2 linked regions of the Myxococcus guangdongensis genome follow. The protein of the gene in region 1 interacts with the protein of each later gene in a pairwise test. Links are inferred from orthologs where the notes say so. Each region holds a gene or a part of one and is shown in the gene's direction. Other genes may lie near its edges. The genes, in order: dnaE and dnaN.

Evidence for each region.
Region 2: the proteins of dnaE (region 1) and dnaN interact in binary tests that used the Escherichia coli proteins (3 or more experiments, as listed by UniProt). The link is inferred for Myxococcus guangdongensis from one-to-one orthologs.

What each region holds. Positions count from the first base shown.
Region 1 is NZ_JAJVKW010000008.1:164,910-172,638, reverse strand. The notes cover bases 2,075-6,138. They hold dnaE (DNA polymerase III subunit alpha), read left to right. Parts: upstream 2,075-2,386; coding sequence 2,387-5,938; downstream 5,939-6,138. Other genes in these bases: LXT21_RS24610 (crotonase/enoyl-CoA hydratase family protein), read left to right, coding at 6,010-6,138. Also shown: LXT21_RS24630 (aldo/keto reductase), read right to left, coding at 1-630; LXT21_RS24625 (M14 family metallopeptidase), read right to left, coding at 704-1,510; LXT21_RS24620 (Spy/CpxP family protein refolding chaperone), read right to left, coding at 1,597-2,046; more of LXT21_RS24610, read left to right, coding at 6,139-6,837; LXT21_RS24605 (prephenate dehydrogenase/arogenate dehydrogenase family protein), read left to right, coding at 6,872-7,729. UniProt on the Escherichia coli protein: DNA polymerase III is a complex, multichain enzyme responsible for most of the replicative synthesis in bacteria. This DNA polymerase also exhibits 3' to 5' exonuclease activity. The alpha chain is the DNA polymerase catalytic subunit.
Region 2 is NZ_JAJVKW010000011.1:271,020-277,535, reverse strand. What follows is about bases 1,665-4,515. They hold dnaN (DNA polymerase III subunit beta), read left to right. Parts: upstream 1,665-2,462; coding sequence 2,463-3,569; downstream 3,570-4,515. Other genes in these bases: LXT21_RS30760 (hypothetical protein), read left to right, coding at 3,862-4,515; LXT21_RS30770 (DUF6748 domain-containing protein), read right to left, coding at 1,693-2,193; LXT21_RS30775 (peptidase), read left to right, coding at 1,665-1,689. Outside these bases: LXT21_RS30785 (RNA polymerase sigma factor), read left to right, coding at 1-278; LXT21_RS30780 (ActD-like protein), read left to right, coding at 275-1,078; more of LXT21_RS30775, read left to right, coding at 1,078-1,664; more of LXT21_RS30760, read left to right, coding at 4,516-5,070; LXT21_RS30755 (DUF1990 family protein), read right to left, coding at 5,226-6,488; LXT21_RS30750 (DUF1990 family protein), read right to left, coding at 6,481-6,516. UniProt on the Escherichia coli protein: Confers DNA tethering and processivity to DNA polymerases and other proteins. Acts as a clamp, forming a ring around DNA (a reaction catalyzed by the clamp-loading complex) which diffuses in an ATP-independent manner freely and bidirectionally along dsDNA.

The sequences.
Region 1 (7,729 bases):
GGGGCGCGTGTCATGGCGCCACGCCGCGTTGCCCAGGGGGCGCTTGGCGATGACTCCCACGCCCATCCCCGCCGCGCGCGGCACCGCCACCTCCAGCGCTCGCTGGTCGAACACATTCACGGACGTCTGCACGCAGCCGAAGGCTCCGTTGGACAGGGCGCACTGGAGCGCGGCGTTGTCCCCCGAGTACGCCGCCACGCGCACCTTGCCCTGCGCCACCGCGCGCCGCAGGGCATCCACCAGCTCCGTGCGTCGCAGCACCTCCTCGGGACACGAGTGCAGGTGCATCACGTCGAGGTAGTCCGTGCGCAGCCGGCGCAGCGCCAGGTCCACGCCCCGCGTGATGCACTCGGGCGTCCAGTCCTCCACTCCCGGCACGCCGTAGCCGCACTTGGTGGACAGGACGAAGTCGCCCCGGCGCGCACCGAGGAACCGGCCGATGCGCTCCTCGGACGCGCCATAGCTCGGCGCCGTGTCGATGAGGTTCACCCCCGCGTCCAGCGCGCCGAGCAGCAGTGCCTCCACCGCCCGGTCCTCCAGCTCCGCGCTCCCCAAGGGGCCCGCGCCCAGGCCCAGCGCGGACACCTTCAGGCCCGTCATCCCCAGCGGGCGGTGCTCCAGACGTTGCACGGTGACAGCCTCCTCGCGCGGCCCGCGACGAGCGGACCGGCGCGCCAGCATGTCACGCGCGCACGGCTGGGAGTCAGCGCTCCTTGCGCGCGGCCAGGTCGATGAAGCCCCGAATCCAGGCCAGGTTCACCTGGTGGCACGCCTCCAGGCTGGTGGGCGTGGTGGTCTCCAGCGCGGCCGTGTACGGCACCCCCTGGCGCATGTACCAATCCGTCACGCTGCCGTCGTGGTACCAGATGAGGCCCGCGTCGTCGGTGACGTTGTTCTCGTCCACCTTCTGGTTGCGAATCACGGTGGCGTGCTTCGACGCGGCGTCGACGAGCGGCAGGTACGCGGCCTTGTCCCCGAAGACGTACGCGTACGTCGCGGCGCCGCCCAGGTAGTTGTCCTGGTGGATGTCCAGCGCGGCGTTCGGCGCGGGCCAGCGCGCCAGGTCCGTGCGCACCGCCCGCGTCTCCTTGGGCCCGCCGTCGTACAGCGCCCAGCGCAGGTGGGCCTGGCCGGGGTTCAGCTCGCCGCGCCACTCGCCCGGCGCCACCTCGTAGCGCATGAAGTCGTTGTTCGGCTTCTCCCCGCTGCGGTTGTAGCGGGTGCCGTCCTCGAAGCCGGAGGGGTTGATGCACGGATACACGCGCAGCCCCACGCCGCGCTCCTTCGCGTAGGCCACCACCTCCGGCAGGCGCTCGGCCAGCGTGAGCGGACCCGCGGGCTCCTCGCCATGGAAGCCGGAGGTGATGACCAGCCAACGTTCACCGGGCACGGTGATGCGGAAGAGCGGGTAGGTCTGCCCGCCCTCGATGACGTGTCCATATTCGGCCACTTCACCGAGGTTCTCGAAGGAGCGGATGCGTTGCGCGTAGTCGGTGTACCGGTATCTCACGCCCCCAACCTATGCGCGGTGCGCCTCAGCGCCTACCCATTCCTACCCCCGGGCAGACGAGGGCCGTTGAGTGGGGGACGCGACACTCACTCCAGGCCGGTGCGCTCGCGGAACTCGGTGGCCAGCTCCTTGCGCTGCTCGGGCGTCAGCGTGCCGTGCACCTCCAGCGCGGCGTCCGTCGCCTGGTGGGCGAACGCGCGCAGGGCCTCGATGCGCTCGTCCACCAGCGCGTGGAGCCGCTTCGCGTCGGGCGTGGCGGACTCCAGCTGGCCCACCACCTCCGAGCGCACCCCGCGCTGCTCCGCGGCCAGCTTCGCGCCCTGCTCGAGCAGGCGGTCCTTCACGGCGTGGATGGACTGGCGCTGGGCCTCCGTCGCGTCGAGGTCATCCAGCTTGTCGTTGAGCTTCCACGTCACCACCTGCTTGATGCGCTCGGGGTTGTGGCCCCAGCCGTGGTGCCCTCCGCGAAACGCGAAGCCGCTGAGCAGCACGACGGCGACGACGGCGGAACTGGCGATGGCGAGCTTCTTCATCATGGGTCTTCTCTCCGGCAATGGGGCGCGCGAGGCGGCCCCGGGTGGCTGCGCCGTACTGGCGACGCTGCCCAATGTGCCGGCCGGGTTTTGGGCGCGCTTGTACCGGGCGTGAAGAAACGTGAAGGGCTCCGCCGCCCCGGAGTTCCACCCCCGACGTGCCTGCCTGGACGCCGGATAGGGAGGCGCGCGGAGTCAAGTTCTCCGATGGCCCCGGACCGCCGTTTTCCGTCGGGGTTCGGGCCGCGCAAGAGGCCGATTTTCCGGCCCCTGGGGCCCGCCGACGGAACCTCGAGAGAGAGGGTAGCGAGAGGGCGACACCAAACGTAGTGTTCGCCTCACCATGTCCTTTACCCACCTGCACCTTCACACCCTGTACTCGCTCCTCGATGGGGCCATCCGGATGAAGGACCTCATCAAGACGGTGAAGGAGAAGGGGATGACGAGTGTCGCCGTGACGGACCACGGCAACATGTTCGGCGCCATCGACTTCTACAAGAAGGCGAAGGACGCGGGCATCAAGCCCATCCTCGGCATGGAGGCGTACGTCGCCGGCCCCAAGGGGCGTGAGGACCGCTCGGAGAAGGTCTCCCACCACCTCATCCTCGTGGCGAAGAACGCGGAGGGCTACGCCAACCTGCGCTACCTGTCGTCCACGGCGTACATGCAGGGCTTCTACTACCACCCGCGCATCGACAAGAAGGTGCTCGCCGACCACAGCAAGGGCCTGTTCGCGCTGACGGCGTGCCTGGGCGGCGAGGTGACGAGCGCGTGCTTCCGTGGGGACATGGACCACGCCCGCCGCGCGGCCCAGGAGTACAAGGACATCTTCGAGCCCGGGCACTTCTTCCTGGAGGTGCAGTCCAACGGGATGCCCGAGCAGGACAAGGCCAACGTCAACCTGATGCAGCTGTCGCGGGATCTGGACATCCCGCTGTGCGCCACCGCGGACGCGCACTACATCAAGCGCGAGGACGCGCGCGCGCACGAGCTGCTCATGTGCATCGCCAGCGGCAAGACGCTGGCGGACAACAAGCGCCTGAAGCACGCCACGGACAAGCTCTACGTCACCAGCCCCACGGAGATGCTGGAGTTCTTCAAGGACACACCCGAGGCGGTCCACAACACCCAGCGCATCGCCGAGCAGTGCAACCTGGAGCTCAAGCTGGGCAAGCCGATGCTGCCCACCTTCAAGGTGCCCGACAGCCACACGCCGGACAGCTTCATGGCGGAGCTGGCCTACGAGGGCCTGCGCGAGCGCTTCACCGAGCTGGCGGCCACGGTGACGTACCCCATCGACCGCGAGCAGTACCAGGCACGCCTGACGCTGGAGCTCGGCGTCATCCAGAAGATGGGCTTCAGCGGCTACTTCCTCATCGTCCAGGACTTCATCAACTGGGCGAAGAAGATGGGCATCCCCGTGGGGCCGGGCCGTGGCTCCGGCGCCGGCAGCCTCGTGGCGTACGCGCTGCGAATCACGGACGTGGACCCCATCCCGTACAACCTCCTGTTCGAGCGCTTCCTGAATCCGGAGCGCGTGTCGATGCCCGACTTCGATATCGACTTCTGCCAGGACCGGCGCGACGAGGTCATCCAGTACGTCGGCCGCAAGTACGGCGAGATGAACGTGGGGCAGATCATCACCTTCGGCTCCTTGAAGGCCAAGAGCGTGCTGCGCGACGTGTGCCGCGTGTTCGCGCTGCCCTTCAGCGAGGGTGACCGCATCGCGAAGCTGGTGCCGGAGGTGCTCAACATCACCTTGAAGGAGGCCATCGAGATGGAGCCTCGCCTCAAGGAGATGATGGAGAAGCCCAGCAACATCGGCGAGGTGGAGGGCAAGCCCGTCACGACGAAGGACGTGCTCGAAATCGCGCTCGCGCTGGAGGGCCTGCACCGCCAGCCCGGCATGCACGCGGCCGGCGTGGTCATCGCCGACAAGCCGCTGTGGGAGTTCGTGCCCGTCTACCAGCCGCCGGGTGAGAAGACGCTCATCACCCAGTTCGCCAAGGACGAGGTGGAGGCGGCGGGCCTGGTGAAGTTCGACTTCCTCGGCCTGAAGACGCTGACGGTGATTCAGCACGGCCTGGACCTGGTCAAGCGCAACCACGGCAAGGACATCCCGCGCCACGAGATTCCGCTCAACGACGACAAGGTCTGGGAGCTGATGGCCAAGGGCGACACGGCCGGCGTCTTCCAGATGGAGTCCAGCGGCTTCACGGAAATGGTGGTGAAGCTCAAGCCGTCCTGCTTCGAAGACGTCATCGCCGCCGGCGCGCTCTACCGCCCGGGTCCTCTGGACTCCGGCATGGTGGATGTCTTCATCAACCGCAAGCACGGCCGCGAGAAGGTGTCGTATCCGCACCCCGCGCTGGAGCCGGTGCTCAAGGACACCTACGGCGTCATCGTGTACCAGGAGCAGGTGATGCAGATTTCGCAGGTCCTGGGTGGCTACACCCTGGGCCGCGCGGACCTGCTTCGCCGCGCCATGGGCAAGAAGAAGGCCGAGGTCATGCAGGCCGAGCGCGCCGGCTTCCTCGAGGGGTGCGCGAAGAACAACGTCGACCTGAAGGTCGCCGGTGAAATCTTCGACCTGATGGAGAAGTTCGCCGAGTACGGCTTCAACAAGAGCCACTCGGCGGCGTATGGCCTCGTCACGATTCACACGGCGTGGCTGAAGGCCCATTACCCGTGCGAGTTCATGGCGGCCCTTCTCTCCAGCGAGAAGGACAACACGGACAAGGTGGTGAAGCACATCGGCGAGGCGCGCGAGTCGGGCCTCCAGGTGCTGCCGCCGGATGTGAATCAGTCGGACCTGCAGTTCGGCGCGGTGGACGGGAAGATCCGCTTCGGGTTGGGCGGCATCAAGGGCGTGGGTGAGGGCGCCATCGAGTCCATCCTGGACGCGCGCAAGGACGGGCACTTCAAGAGCCTGTTCGACTTCTGCGAGCGCGTGGACAGCCGCAAGGTGAACCGCAAGGTGCTCGAGGCGCTGGTGAAGGCGGGCTCGTTCGACTTCGAGAAGCGGCCGCGTCGGCAGATCTTCGACACGATTGAGAAGGCGATGAACCGGGGCTCGGCCAGCCAGAAGGACAAGGCGGCGGGGCAGAGCTCGTTGTTCGGGATGCTGGCGGGGCCGGCCACGGGTGGTGGAGGGCTGAAGGACGACTACGTGGTGGTAGAGGAGTGGTCGGAGAAGGAGCGGCTGGCGCTGGAGAAGGAGGCCATCGGCTTCTACGTGTCGGGCCATCCGCTGCATCAGTACGACAAGGAGCTCAAGCGCTACGCGAAGCCGATTACCTCGGTGCAGCGCGCGCGCAAGGACGACAAGCTCACGGTGGCGGGCGTCGTCACGGTGCTGCGCGAGCGGCCCACGAAGACGGGCAAGCGCATGGCGTGGGTGACGATCGAGGACTTGTCGGGCTCCATCGAGCTGGTGTGCTTCCCGGGCAAGGAGGGGACGCGCAGCGTGATGGGGAGCAACGGCAAGTGGACGAAGCAGGGGCCCAAGCCGGGGTTCGAGAACTGGGAGCACCTGCTGAAGTCGGACGACCCGATTCTGGTGACGGGGACGGTGCAGATCAGCCAGCGTGACGAGGACTCGCCCACGCCGGAGCTCATCGTGGACAACATCCAGAGCCTGAAGGAGGTCCGTGAGAAGCGCACCAAGCGGCTGGAGTTGCGGGTGCCGGCGGACCTGCTGACGGAGGACCGGGTGGCGAAGCTCAACGAGCTGGCGAAGAAGTACGCGGGGGCCACGCCCGTGGCCGTCAGCGTGCTGTTCCCCGGTGAAGCGGAGGCGCTCATCGGGAACACGTCCCTGAAGGTCCAGGTTCATGACGACCTGCTGCTCGCCGTGGACCGACTGTTCGGGATGAAGGTGGTCGAGTTCGGGTGATGAAGGGGCGCTGTCACGCGCCGCTTTCGCGCGGGTGAGGTACGGTGCGCTCACTCTCGCGGGAGGCCGTGATGGACGCCACGTACAAGTCGCTGCGCATCGAGAAGGCGGATGGAGTCGCCGAGGTGGTTCTGCTGGGCCCCGGGCGAGGCAACGCCATGGGCCCGGACTTCTGGCGGGAGATGCCGGAGGCCATCCGCGCGCTCGATGATGATGAGTCCGTCCGCGTGGTGCTCGTCCGTGGCAACGGGGACCACTTCACCTACGGCCTGGACCTCATGGGCATGATGGAGTCCCTGGGGCCGCTGCTCACTGGCGACAACAACCTCGCCCTCGAGCGCACCCGGCTGCTCAAGCTCATCGGCGACATGCAGCAGGCCACCGAGGGCGTCGCCCGCTGTCGCAAGCCCTTCATCGCCGCCGTGCACGGCTGGTGCATCGGTGGAGGCATGGACCTCATCGCCGCGTGCGACTTCCGCTACTGCTCACGCGACGCGAAGTTCTCCCTGCGCGAGGTGAAGGTCGGCATCGTCGCGGACCTGGGCGCCCTGCAGCGCCTGCCTCGCATCATTGGCGAGGGTCACACCCGCGAACTCGCCTATACCGGTGGTGACGTGGACGCCGAGCGCGCCCTTCGCATGGGGCTCGTCAACGAGGTGTTCTCCTCCGCCGAGGAGATGCTCATCCAGGCCCGCGCCACCGCGCGTCGCATCGCCGAGAATCCGCCCCTCGTCGTCCAGGGCGCCAAGCAGGTCATGGAGTTCTGCGCCGACAAGTCCACGGCCGATGGCCTGCGCTACGTCGCCGTGTGGAACTCCGCCTTCCTCCAGTCCCACGACCTCGCCGAGGCTTTCTCCGCCTTCGCCGAGCGTCGCCCGGCGAAGTTCCTCGGCCGCTGATTCCACTGACGTCCAGCCCTGGGAGTCACACGGCATGACGGAGACGGTTGGCTTGCTGGGTTATGGGCGCTTCGGTCGCGCCCTCTCGGGGCTGCTCGCGGACGCGGGCATTCCCCACCGCGTTCATGACCCGAAGCTCGACGAGGTTCCTCCCAAGCTGCAGGCCGGCTCACTCGCGGACCTTGCCGCGCGCTCCACCGTTCTCGTGTTGGCGATGCCCGTCACCGCCATGCACGACGCGCTGACTTCGCTTCGCCCCCTGCTGTCACCCACCCAATTCGTCATCGATGTGGGCAGCGTGAAGGTGAGCCCCGTGCAGGCGCTCGCCACTGTTCTGGGACGCGACATTCCTTGGGTCGGGACGCATCCGCTCTTCGGTCCCGCGAGCCTCGCGCGCGGTGATGCCCGGCGCACCGTGGTGTGTCCCAACTCGCTGCACCCCGAGGCTGCGCAGCGGGCCCGCGCGCTGTTCGAGCGGCTCGGCTGTGACGTGACGGAGATGGCCCCCGAGGCGCACGACGCGCTGATGGCCCGTACGCACGTGCTCACGTTCTTCCTGGCGCACGGGCTCGTGAAGGCCGGAGTGGGGAAGGGCATCCCCTTCGCTCCGCCCAGCTTCCAGCCCGTGGCCCGACTCGAAGAGTACGCGCGCACCGAGGTGCCCCACCTCTTCAACGTCGTGCAGTCGGAGAACCCCTACGCCCGCGAGGCTCGCGCGGAGTTGCTCGCGGCCCTCACCGAGCTCCACCAAGGACTCGAGGCCTCCGCCAAGGCCGTGCGCAGCCCCACCGCGCCTCCCGCCCTGCTCGACGTGCGTCAGCGCATCGACCAGGTCGACCGTGAGCTGGTGTCACTGCTCGCGCGCCGCGCTCGACTCGTCCAGGACGCGGCC
Region 2 (6,516 bases), on another replicon or contig:
GCGGCGCCCGGCGCCGTCCGGAGGACCGCGAGGACGAGCTGGTGCTGCAGATCGCCTCCGCGGACGACACCGAGTCGCGGGCGAGCGCGCGGGGCATGCTGGACCGGTTGTTCGGACGGGTGCCCGCGTCCAGCCGCGACATCGCGGTGCTGCACCTGGTGGATGGGATGACGCTGGAGGAGACGGCGCGCGAGGTGGGCCTGTCCGTGTCCGGTGTGCGCAAGCGCCTGCGCGCGCTGACGTCCGTGTTGCAGGAGCTCGAGCTGGAGGCCGCATGACTTCCCCCCAACGCACCCCGGACTGGCTGCTGGAGCGAATCCTGTTGGGTGAGCTGCCCCCCGACGAACTGGCCGCCGCGCGAGCGCGGCTCGAAGCGGAGCCCGAGGGGCGCGCGCGCCTGGCCGCGCTGGAGGCCGACACGCGCGCCACCCTGGCGCGGCTCCCCGCCGAGCGTGTGGCCCGCGAGGTGGATGCGCGATTTCGCCGAGGCGCCGAGCGCCCTGCGTCCCGTCCCGCCTGGCTGACGCCGGCGTTGGGCATGGTGCCCGTGCTGGCGGCGCTCGCGCTGTTCATGGTGGTGAAGCCGTCGTCGCGGCCCGCGGACGGCGTGGACGCGCCGGTGGCCGGGTGGGACACGGAGACCACGCGCTCCAAGGGCCTGAAGCCGAAGCTGGAGGTGCACCGTCAGCGGGGGCAGGCGGACGAGATGCTCCCGGACGGCGCGCGCGCGGCGCCGGGGGACGTGGTGCAGCTGGCGTACGTCGCGGCGGGACAGGCGCACGGCGTCATCCTCTCCGTGGACGGGCGGGGCTCCGTCACGCTGCACGCGCCCGAGCACGGGGCCCAGGCCGCCACGTTGTCCCCCTCCGGCACACAGCGGCTGCCAGGGGCCTACGAGCTGGACGACGCGCCGCGCTTCGAGCGCTTCTTCCTGGTCACCTCGGACGCGCCCTTCGCGGTGGAGCCGGTGGTGGAGGCGGCCCGGCGGCTGGCGGTGTCGGCCGGGGCCGACACCTCGTCGCTCATGTTGCCCGAGGGCTTGACGCAGGTGTCCTTCACGCTTCAAAAGAAGGAGTGATGAATCCCCGAGCCCTTCTCGCACTGTGGCTGTGGGCGGGGGTGGCGGTCGCCGAGGTCCGGGCGGCGCGTCCCCTCGCGATGGAGGAGGGTGAAGGTGCGTTCGCGCAGTCGGCGGACCCCAACCCGGAGCCGGGCCGCCGCGGGCTGCGCAAGGGCAACGTCCACATGGAGCTGTGGTCGAGCGACATCCAGCTCGCCAACCTCGCGGTGAAGCTGGGTGGTGGCCCCTTCTACCTGACGCTGCTCGCGGGCATCGAACCGGGCAGCCGCGACGAGGCCCGCTTCAACTTCGGCCTGGGCGTGGGCGGGCACATCGTGCTGTCGCACCGCTTCTGGTTGGACCTGGACGTGACGGGCGGCGCGGTGCAGCCGGTGCAGAAGCCGCTCGAGGGCGACGGCGGCAACGTGCTGGGCCAGCTTCGCTTGATGCTGGGCGTCCAGGTGATGCCGCGCTTCGCGGTGTTCGTCGGCCCCACGTACAACGCGTGGCTCGTGTGGGGACAGCCGGACTTCGCGTCGGTGACGCGCATCTCCGTGAGCGAGAGCCACCCGAAGGCCGACAAGCGCTTGCAGCACTGGCCCGGCCTCCAGCTGGGTCTGCACTTCTGACGGCTACTCCACCTTGCTGGCGCGCAGCACCGTGGCGTCGCCCGCGGGCCCCGCCTTGGCGCGCGTCTCCAGCGTGGCGCGGATGCGCAGGCCGCCGCTGGTGGTCTGCTGCATGAGCGACTCCATCTGCTGCTCGTTGCCGCCCGTCACCGCCGTCAGGTCCAGCTCGTGGACGGGAATCGCGTCCATGCCCGGCTTGTCCGCCAGCACCGCGTTGTACGAGGGGCAGGGCGGGGCGATGCACCGGATGCCGCTGTCCGTGACGATGTAGACGGCGCTCTCACCCGCCTTGGCCTCGCCGCCGTTGCCGGAGGAGGGCGGCGGGGCGACGGGGGTGCCGCTGCGGTCATTGTCGGGGGCGGCGTTCTCGGCGGCCGGGCGGGTGTCGCCCGAGGAGGGCGTACCGGGCTCGCCCGCGGCCGACGACGAGGAGGCGGACGGCTTGCTGCATCCAGCGGCGAAGCCCAGCGCGAGGGCGGCGAGCAACAGCGGGCGGACGTTCATGGGAAGCTCCGGAAGGCGGGAAGGCACCTAGTGTCCATCGCCCCCGGCGATTGGGCCAGTCTCCCGTTCACCCGGCTGACTGGCGGTCAATTGGACTGTCCGTGGCTGAATGCCCGTACAGCGCGGGTAGGGTGGCTGATGGGGGTGAGTTGACGTCCTGACGGCGGGATTCGCACTGTTTTGTCGCGTTGACCCGCTCGTACTCACGGGCTACATCGACCCCCCTGATCGGCCCCCTCCGGGGGGCCGGGATTCAAGGACGCCCTCCGATGGAATTCCGCATCGCCGCCGACGAGCTGAAGAAGGCCCTCTACCGCGCCCAGGGCATCGTGGAGCGCAAGACGACGATGCCCATCCTGGCCAACGTGCTCGTCAACGCGACGAAGGGCGGCATCACCGTCACCGCGTTCGACCTGGACATCGGCATCGTGTCCGAGCACCCCGCCGAGGTCATCAAGACGGGCGCCGTCACGCTGAGCGCCAAGTACGTCTTCGACATCGTGCAGAACCTGCCGGACGCGCAGGTGACGCTCAAGAAGCTGGCGAACAACTACGTGGACATCGCCAGTGGTTCGGCCCACTTCAAGATTGTCGGCATGGCGGCGGAGGAGTACCCCAAGCTGCCCAAGGAGGAGAACGCCCCGCTGGTGCAGGTGGGCGGCAACACCCTCCTGGAGATGATCAAGAAGACCCAGTTCGCCATCTCCAGCGATGAGACGCGCTACATCCTGAACGGCGTCTTCTTCGAGCCCCAGACCCACGGCAAGGTCCGCATGGTGGCCACGGACGGTCACCGGCTGTCGCTCATCGAGCGGGAGCTGACGGGGGACTTCAAGCTCAAGAGCGGCGTCATCATCCCGCGCAAGGGGCTGATGGAGCTCAAGCGCCTGTTGGACGAGGCGCCGGACGCGGAGTGCCACCTGGGGTTCGCGGAGAACTCGGCGCTCTTCAAGAAGCCGGGCCTGACGATGGTGATGCGGCTCATCGACGGGCAGTTCCCCGAGTACCAGCGGGTGATTCCGAAGGAGGGCGAGAAGGTCGTCCTCGTGCCCAAGGTCAGGCTGCTGGAGGGGCTCAAGCGCATCGCGCTGTTGTCCGCGGACAAGAGCAACGCGGTGCGAATCGGGCTGGCGGAGAACAAGCTCATCATCACCGCGAGCAACCCGGACCTGGGCGAGGCGCGCGACGAGGTGGAGCTGGCGTACCAGGGCAAGGACATCACGGTGGGCTTCAACGCGCGCTACCTGATGGACGTGCTCGCGGTGACGGACACGGACGAGGTGAGCTTCGAGCTGGGTGACGAGCACAGCCCGGGCGTGCTGCACGCGCCGGGGGACCGCACGTTCACCGCGGTGGTCATGCCGATGCGCGTCTGAGTCGGCCAAGGCCGGCGTGTCGCCGTGCGAGCCCATGCGTCTCCGAGCCTCCGAGGCCGGACCGCATGGGCTTTTTCGTGGGCGCGAAGAAGAGGGGACGGCTCCGCGCTCGCCTGGTCGTGGAGTCCGGGTCCCCGCGCGGCTCGCGTGATGCCTCATTCTGGACGGGGACCGCGCGGGGTGTGCGCTCAGGAGGGCAGGGCGAGGTCCCAGGTGACACATCGTGCACGCTCTCCGAGGAGAGCGGGGCCGGGGGCCTGCGGGATGCGGGGCGCGCTTTTATAGTGAGGCCGTGGCCACGCACCCGGACAACCTGCGCGCACGACTGGAGGACCGCGCGGACCTCCTGGAGGCCACGCGCCTGCGCTACGTCGCCCTGCGCGGCATGTTGGATGCCTTCTTCTGGAAGGACCGGGTGCGCGCGCACTTCGAGCTGCTTCGCGAGGTGGCCCAGGTGCAGCCCGAAGTCGACGCCACGCTCGCCGCGCTCCAGCGTCGCGCCACCGCCGAGAGCTGGCCGCGCGACGCCGCGCCCATGAAGTTGATGGCCGAGGTGACGCGGCTGCGGGACGCCGTGCAGCAGGTGGCCCGGAAGCGACTGCCGGAGGCGGAGCGCGCGTCGTCGCTGGGCGAGATGTTGCTGGGGCTCGAGGAGGTGGTGCTGGAGGCGGGGCCGCTGCTCGGCCGACGCACGTGGGCACGGGCCATCGAGCTGTTGCCACGCAACCTCCCGGAGCTGCGCGCCGCGTGCGCCGCGGCCGAGGTGTTCGAGCGCGTGTTCAAGCGGCCCTCGCAGCCGGGGGCCCTGCCCTTCAGCGAGGCGGAGGCGGATGAGCTGCGTCGCGCCCTGCCACTCGCGGAGTCCGCGCTGGGCGCGCTGTGGGCGCGGCTGGAGCACTTCGACACCAGCGGGCGGGTGAAGGAGTTCCTGTCGCGCCGGGCCTCGCGTACGCCGCTGCATGCGCCTCGGAGCGGGCCGGAGCTGGTGCTGCACGCGGCCTTCTGGCACGGCGTGGCGCGGGCGAGGTTGCGCGCGTTGCTGGAGGCGCGCCTTGCGCCCGTGTTGCCACTGGAGCCAGAGGTGCCCGCGCTGCTGCCGTGGATTGCCGCGCGCGAGGCCGCTTCGGGAGGCGAGGCGAAGCTCGGCGCGGGGGAGTCCTTCGACGAGGGACGCGCGGGTCTGTTCGAGCTGGCCGCGGAGCTGGCGTCACTGTCCCACGAGCGCCCCACGGGCGCGTGGAACGAGGAGGCCGCGTGGACGCGGCTGTGGAGCGCGGCGCGGCGAGCACGTGACGAGAGCGGCACGGACGTGGAGCGACTGCGCGATGCCTTGCGCCTGTTCGTCATCCTCCGTGGCACGGAGCAGACCCCGGCCCGACTGTTCTCGCCATCGCGCGCGTCACCCCGTGCCTCCGAGGAGCCAGGGCGCGACGTGCGGGACATGAAGGACCTGCCCGCGCTGGTCCAGGCCGCGAGGCACGCGGCCACGCGCCAGGGCTGAGCGGATGCCCCGACGCGTCGGACCTGTCTGAGGACGCACGCTCAGCGCATCGCGAGGCGCACGCCACGCCGCGACGTGCTCGTCGTTGCGCGAGGCCCCATGCGCGGCCCCCGCGTGCATGGGCCTCCCGCGATGAAGGCGAGAGGCCCGGTCCGTCATGCCTCCGCGGGGCGATGGGACACCAGCGGCATCAACCGCGACGCGATGGCCGCCACCAGCGCATCCTCGGCGAACGCCGCCGCCATGCTCGGCACGCGGAACCGGGTCGTGGCCAGCTTGCGCAGCGAATAGAACGTCCACGTCGACGCCGCCGCCGCGAGCCCACCCAGCGCCGCCGCGAGCACCACGCGCCTTCGCGTCTGCCCCGACGCCGACGTCGCCGCGGCCACCGCGCCCATGAAGATGCGGCCCGTCATCGGCACCAGCTTCACGCGTGCGGGCGTCGTCGGCAGCTTGTCCCCCACCAGCTCCCCGAGCGTCAGCACCTCCAACACCCGAGGCACCCAGGGTTTCGACAGCGCGACGGACAGCGGGTCCGTCCTCGGCTCCGGAGACTCCGCCAGCCGATGGCTCACCAGCGCCGGCGCGCTCATGCTCCGCATCCCCGCCATCACTCCCAGCCCGACGGGCGTCAACCAGTGTCCTCGTTGCACGGCTTCCACCTCCTCTTCGAGTTGTGACTTCAGTCGCCCCGGTGCCCGCTGCGCGAAGAAGCGCACCGGCCCCAACTCCTCCAGCTCATGGCCGGAGTGGTCCACCTTGCCGTGCTCCGCGGGCCGCCCCGCGAGCTCCGGGTGATGCCACGTCAACGCGCGCAGACGCGCATGCGTCAGCCGATGCCACGCGCGCTGATACCGCCGCCCCACCACCGTGAAGCCCACCCGGCTCCACCAGGTGGGGAACCGCCCGGGCCGCCACGCCGCCTCGATGTGGAAGCGCACCTCGCCCGTCTCGTGACTCTTGCGCAGGAGGAACCACTCGCGCCCCTCCTCGATGTGGCCCCCCAGCGTCTCGAAGCTGAAGCCGAACACGCTGCACGTCTCCCCATGCTCCTCGCGCGTATCCCCCACGCGCGCGGCGCACAGGAAGCGCAGCCGCTGCGCCAGCGACTTGAGCTCCAGCAGCACCGTGCGCCCATGCAGCGGCGAGTCCGCGTTGAAGTGCCAGCGCACGATGCGCGGGTCCGAGAAGTCGAACGTCTCCAGCACCCCCTTCGCGCGCGCGAAGAGCCCATCCGCCACCGGCAATCCCGGCGCCTCGCGGCCCAACGAGGCCACCGAGTGCACCTGGTTCCATCCGCCCTCCAGCGTCATCTCCCCCGACGCCGCCTCGAAGTTGCGCGAGAGCGCCCGCGCCGCCTCCAGCCTCGGAGCCAGCTCCTCGTCCGTCCAACCCGAGAGCCATCGCCACTCAATCATCGGCTTCGTCTCCTCGCGCGAGGAACGT